Blastochloris tepida: one gene and its partner. The protein of the gene in region 2 interacts with the protein of the main gene of each other region in a pairwise test. Links are inferred from orthologs where the notes say so. Each region holds a gene or a part of one and is shown on either strand. Other genes may lie near its edges.

Region 1 (3,143 bases), 1.1 Mb from region 2 along the record:
CAAAACCGCTGCACTACCGCTGTGCTAAGCCGGCCCACGGACACGAACGCCACGCTGCGCGAAAACGGCTAGCAGCCCTCCTGGTTTGGCGCAAGCGGCAGCGCGGCAATGGGCGCCGCGTCAACCGACTGTTCACCATCCTGACGGAAATATGGTGCCTCGAATCCGGCCCCGGACGCGGGCGGTCCGAACCCGGCGCCGGTCGATGCGGATGCCGGGACAATTCGGCCCGCGGCGTTCCAGGTTTGGAGACGACATTCCACGACACTCGCAACCTGGGTGTCGAACGGGCATCCGCAGAGGGTCGGGGCTCCCCGACCAGGAGGCATCATGCGCGTCTCGCTCGCCGCCCTCGTGGCGCTGCCGTGGGCCGTTCTGGCCGGGGGGCCGGCCTTGGCCGACTGGACGCCGGTCCAGCTCGGGCCGGGCGGGCCGATCATCGAGCAGGATTGGGGCCTCTACCGCCCCGGCCACGGCAGCCCGCGCATCCTCGACGGGCCGATCCTGATGCCGGTCCCGCGGCCGATCGGCATGCCCGAGCCGCTGCGCGTCCATTATGAAATGTTCTACGCCCGGCGCGGGTTCGTGCAGGGCATGCCGCCGAACGACGGGATCGTGCGCAAGGACACGCCGCCCTCGACGCGGTCCGGCGCGGTCCAGCAGGGCTGGGTCGGGCAGGTGTGGTCGGAGCCGACGTGGCAGCATTACTTCCCCGGCGGCGTCGAGCCCGGCGATCAGCCGGCGCCCAAGCCGGCCTCGGCGCCCAGGCCGGCGGAGCCGTTCTTCCGCATGTGGACGACGCCGACCATGCCGGACGTGCAGCCGACGCCGCCCTATAGCGGGCCGGATGCCGTCTACGCCCCGCAGATGGGGCCGCCCGGCCCTCCGGGGCCGCCAGGCCCGCGCCCGCCCGGACCGTGGCCACGGCCGCGCTGAGACGATTAAACCGAACGGGTCCGGGGCAACCCGACCCCAACGACCGCCGTCGGCGAAGTGCTTCCATCGCCGGCGGATCGGGTTTCCGGTGGCAAGCCGAGACGGCTTCCGGCCAGTTTCGGGTTTCGTCCCTCGAAGTCCCCCCACCCCCGACCCCTCCCCACCGCTCGCGAAGCTCGCGGGGGGAGGGGAGAAGCAAGATGCCTCTTCTCCCCTCCCCCCATGAACGCAGTGAATGGCGGGGAGGGGTCGGGGGTGGGGGGCAGAACGCCCCGGCGGCCTGGAGTGGGTCCCTGCGGGCCGGAAACCGCATCAGCGCTTGATGGCGCGGCTGGCGACATAGAGCGCCAGCGCCGCGGCGTTGGAGACGTTGAGGCTGTCGATGCGGCCCGGCAGGTCGATGCGGCCCAGCCGGTCGCAGGTCTCGCGGGTCTTCTGGCGCAGGCCCTTGCCCTCGGCGCCCAGCACCAGCGCCACCGGCGCGCTCAGTTCGAGGTCGCCCAGTTCGACGTCGCCGTTGGAATCGAGCCCGACCAGCGTGAAGCCGCGGTCGCGCAGGCCCTCCAGCGCGCGGGCGAGGTTCTGCACGGTGACCAGCGGCGTGTGCTCCAGCCCGCCCGAGGCGGCCTTGGCCAGCACGCCGGTGGCCTCGGGCGAATGGCGGTTGGTGGTGACGATGGCGCGCACCGCGAACGCCGCCGCCGAGCGCACGATGGCCCCGACATTGTGCGGATCGGTGACCTGATCGAGCACCAGCACGATGCCGTCGGTGGGCACGGCGTCGAGCTCGGGCGACTCCAGCGGATCGCACTCGGCATAGAGCCCCTGATGGACGGCATCGGCGCTGACCAGCCGGTCGATCTCGGCCGGCCGCACGATCTCCGGCGACGGATCGAGCAGGCCCGCCTCGGCGAGGCGCTTGGCGGCGTTCTCGGTGGCGAGCAGCCGGCGGATGCGGCGCGCCGGGTTGCGCAGCGCCTCGGACACCGGGTGCCAGCCATAGAGGATGATGAGGCTGTCGTCGCGGCGCGCCCGCTCGCGGCCGCCGCGCGGCCCGCCCTTGGCCGGGAAGGGCCGGCCGCCCGAGCGGCCCTTGCCGCCGAATGGCCGGCCCGCGCCGGACCATGGTCCGGATTTCGAGCGGGATTTCGCCCCGGATTTGGCGGCGGTGGCCGGGCGGCGCGAGTCGGCCCAGCCGCCGACGGACGAGTCGTCGGGGAGGTCGTCCGGCAGATCGTGATCGCCGGGGGCGGTGTCGGAATTGTCGGAAGGTGCTTGGGGCGAAGGTGCTTGGGGCATGGCGCCGTCTTCTCACGCCGCCCGCCCGCCGGCAAGACACGCAGGCCCGGCGCAGGGGAGGGACGCCCGCCGCGCACGGCCCAGGGCAGGTCCTTGACCCGATATTCCGCGCCGAAGCGGTGTCCACGCTTGTGGAGAATGCTCTGGCGTGTTGACAGGGGCGGATCCGACCACCATAAGACCGCCCACCGAGCCGGTTCCGCAGCCGAATGGCGACTGCGCGGAACGAGCGGTGCGGGGGAGTGTCCCGAGCGGCAAAGGGGGCGGACTGTAAATCCGCTGGCTATGCCTTCGTAGGTTCGAGTCCTACCTCCCCCACCATTCTTTTGATTTTCAGCAAAATCAATGGCTTGCGGCAGGGCGAACGGTCGGCCGACGCCACGGCTTGGCCATCTGCGGCCGCACCACGCGGCCAGGATCGCCGGCCTGTCCGCCGACAGGCGGCCGCCGCGCTGCCGCTGGCCTCGCGCCAATCCCCTGCGGATGGCGCCGACGAGACCCGCCGCGTGCCGCGCGCCTTGACGCCTCCGGGGAAATTTGAAATCTACATCCGACCGGCCGCGCCTGCGGCCGGTGTGGCGGCGCGGGTGTAGCTCAATGGTAGAGCAACAGCCTTCCAAGCTGATGACGAGGGTTCGATTCCCTTCACCCGCTCCAGACCTTCCAGGCGCCTGAGACCGGCGAGACGTTATATCAACGGCCGCGAGCGCGGGCCGTTGGGTCCGGTCGCGGATTTTCACGAAATCTCTGATTTCCCAAAAGAAAATCCGCGAGAGTCAACGGCACCACGCGTCAGCGTTTGGGCCGTTGGCATTAGAGCGTGATCCGATCCGACTGCATCAGATCGGACGCTCTAAGTTTCTGGTTTGTCGCATTTTCGCTGACGCGGCCCTTCGGGTCTTTCGCGC
Region 2 (3,167 bases):
AGGTTGCAATTACCGCATCGAAATCCAAAATAATAACTATATACCAAAATTTATAAAAACCTAATTATAATTATTCAATCTCTATGATTTATAAATATTATTCTCCTAACTATAGGATATTATCATATATTTTTTCTACAAATTTCGAATTATAGAAATAATTATCAATATCTAGCATAACCTTTCCTTTTTTGTTGTTATAAGTTTGATAGCGAATTCCTCGGCCATCCGTATATCCAACGTTCACATTAATCCAAAAACGAAACTCACACGCATCAAAGCAACAAATATTATCGTCAATTGTCTCGGCATTGAATTTTTCCCGAATTCTTTGCAATTTACAGACTGTCATAACGAGATCAACAGGATTATCTCCAGACTCACCCCAAAGGAAATCGTCACAATCAAACGCGTCAAGATCGGCTTCTGAGAATTCCCAGCCACGACAGTCCTTCACCTCCCTTAGATCTCGGTAAGGATGAGTGTGAAAACTGCCAAGAAATGACAGATGTGGGGACCATAAATTAATTAAGGTATTTTTTATTTTAGCCGCACTTTTGTTTGGTGTAACATACCTATTATTTTTTTCTGCAGATATGCTAGTGCTCGACCTATCTAGATAAATAACTATTTCACCATCTCCAATGCATCTTTTTACTCCCCAGATGTACCCAAACGTTTCAACGGACTTATTTCGCTTTCTTGATCCCGCATTCACTGAATCTCCAAGCACGTATGCCTCAAGAGCAGCCAGCGTCATGGATTCGATTAACTTCTGAGAAAGTTGAATTCTAAAGAACACACTCGTACTCCCTGGATTCTAATCCTGCCTTCTCGCACTGTTACATACATAAATTTACATTCCCTTGCGTGCGCGCGCGCAACTCCCAATGCGTTCGCATGCATAGATCAAACGAACATAGGCTATCGGCGCACCGGTGGCTGAATAGGATATAATTTATCACAAACCGTCGACATGAGCTCTCGCAGCGTGAGCCCCGGTAGGACGCGAAATGGTCGCGCTGGGTCTGCGGCCTCAACGCCCGGCCGAAGGCCGCCATCCCGTCGCGAGGTCGACGTCGAGCCGCTCGTAGAGCGCGCGAGTCACGCGCGGCAGCACCTCGGGCAGATCCTCGGCGATCAGGCCGGGGCCGGCCTCGCGGCCGCTTTCGCCGTGCAGCCAGGTCGCCGCGGCCGCCGCCTCGAACGCCGGCATGCCCTGGCACACCAGCGCGGTGGCGATGCCGGCCAGCACGTCGCCGGAACCGGCGGTGGCGAGCCAGGGCGGCGCGTTGTTGGTGATGGCGGCGCGGCCGTCCGGCGCGGCGATCACGCTGTCGCCGCCCTTCAGCACCACGACGGCGCCGAGCCGGGCCGCGGCGCGGCGGGCGCGCTCCAGCTTCGACCCCTGACCGACCTCCTCGCCCGCGAGCAGCCTGGCGAACTCGCCCTCGTGCGGCGTCAGCACCACCGGCCGCTCCGGCTGGGCCTGGATGCGGTGAGCGAGATCGCCGGCGCGGCCGGCGAAGATCGTCAGCGCGTCGGCATCCAGCACGGCCGGGCGGCCCGAGGCCAGCGCGGCATCGACCAGCGCGAGCGCCTCCGGCCCGGTGCCGAGCGCCGGCCCCAGGCCGACGGCCCGGAAGCGGGAATCCGCCAGCAGGTCCGACAGCGCTGCGGCCTCGGCGAGCGGGCGCACCATCACCGCGGTGAGGCCCATGGCGTTCTCGTCCAGCGCGTCGAGGGGGCTTGCCACCGTCACCAGCCCGGCGCCAGCCCTGAGCGCCGCCCGCGCCGCCATGCGGATGGCGCCGGTGCGCCCGCGCGGCCCCGACACCATGACGGCGTGGCCACGGACATATTTGTGGTCGAGCAGCGTCGGCACCGGGAAATGCCCGCCCCACAGATCGGGGTCGTTGGCATAGGCGCGGGGGCCGACCGAGGCCACGGTGTCGTCGGCGATGCCGATGTCGGCAACGCGGATGCGGCCGCAATGCATGCGGCCGGGCAGCAGCAGGTGGCCGGGCTTCCGCCGGCAGAACGTCACCGTCTCGACCGCGCGCACCGCTGCGCCCATCACCGCCCCGGTGTCGCCATTGATGCCCGAGGGCAGGTCGACCGCCACCACCGGCACGCCGGAGCGGTTGATGCGGGCGATGAGATCGGCGGCCGCGCCCTCGACCGGGCGGTCGAGTCCGGCGCCGAACAGCGCGTCGATGATGAAGCCGGCACGCACGCTGTCGAACGCCTCCGGCGGCTCGATGTCGCCGCGGAAGCGCGCGGCCGCCTCGGCGGCGTCGCCCTTCAGGCGCTCGCGCCCGCCGAGAAGGATCAGTCGCACCGGGTAGCCGCGCTGGGCGAGGATGCGGGCGGCGACGAAGCCGTCGCCGCCATTATTGCCGGGGCCACACACCACAAGTGCCGGCGTCGCCAGCGGAAAGCGGCGCGAGGCGGTGTCGGCGACGGCGAGGCCCGCCTGATCCATCAAGGCGATGCCGGGCGTGCCGGCGGCGATGGTGCACCGGTCGGCCTCGGCCATCTCGGCGGTGGTGAGAAGATCGATCAGCATGACACCGGCTCCGGATACCGCTTTGCCCAGCCGCCCGTCAGAATGGCATTGTGCACAAACAAAAGGCGCAAATCAGTTCCCCTGATTGACCGCGGCCGGACGCGAGGCCTATTTTTTGGGCGCCCCGCCTGTTGGTTGGGCAAGCAACTGGGAACAATTGGGCAAGACATTTCGACCGTCCGCGCAAATCATTGTTCCGCAAGCACTATCTTAACCAGCCCCGTTGGCATGGGATCTGCTAACGCGCTGTCGGCCTGACCGGAGCGGGGCCGGCCGGCCAGGGAGACGCGAGCGATGAAAAAAATCGAAGCCATCATCAAGCCGTTCAAGCTCGATGAGGTGAAGGAGGCATTGCAGGAGGTCGGTCTCCAAGGCATCACTGTCACCGAAGCCAAGGGATTTGGACGCCAGAAAGGGCATACCGAACTCTATCGGGGCGCGGAATACGTTGTGGACTTTCTGCCGAAAGTGAAGATCGAAGTGGTCCTTTCCGACGACATGGTCGAGAAGGCGATCGACGCGATCCGGCGGGCGGCGCAGACCGGCCGCATCGGTGACGGCAAGATCTTCGTCTCCGACGTCGAGGAAGCCATCCGTA

Evidence for each region.
Region 1: the proteins of BLTE_RS11510 (region 2) and BLTE_RS06800 interact in binary tests that used the Escherichia coli proteins (3 or more experiments, as listed by UniProt). The link is inferred for Blastochloris tepida from one-to-one orthologs.

What each region holds. Positions count from the first base shown.
Region 1 is NZ_AP018907.1:1,456,330-1,459,472, forward strand. The notes cover bases 243-3,071. They hold BLTE_RS06800 (TrmH family RNA methyltransferase), read right to left. Parts: upstream 2,236-3,071; coding sequence 1,249-2,235; downstream 243-1,248. Other genes in these bases: BLTE_RS06795 (hypothetical protein), read left to right, coding at 331-936. UniProt on the Escherichia coli protein: Specifically methylates the ribose of guanosine 2251 in 23S rRNA.
Region 2 is NZ_AP018907.1:2,519,860-2,523,026, forward strand. What follows is about bases 301-3,153. They hold BLTE_RS11510 (NAD(P)H-hydrate dehydratase), read right to left. Parts: upstream 2,564-3,153; coding sequence 1,037-2,563; downstream 301-1,036. Other genes in these bases: BLTE_RS11505 (hypothetical protein), read right to left, coding at 301-760; BLTE_RS11515 (P-II family nitrogen regulator), read left to right, coding at 2,864-3,153. Also shown: more of BLTE_RS11505, read right to left, coding at 110-300; more of BLTE_RS11515, read left to right, coding at 3,154-3,167. UniProt on the Escherichia coli protein: Bifunctional enzyme that catalyzes the epimerization of the S- and R-forms of NAD(P)HX and the dehydration of the S-form of NAD(P)HX at the expense of ADP, which is converted to AMP.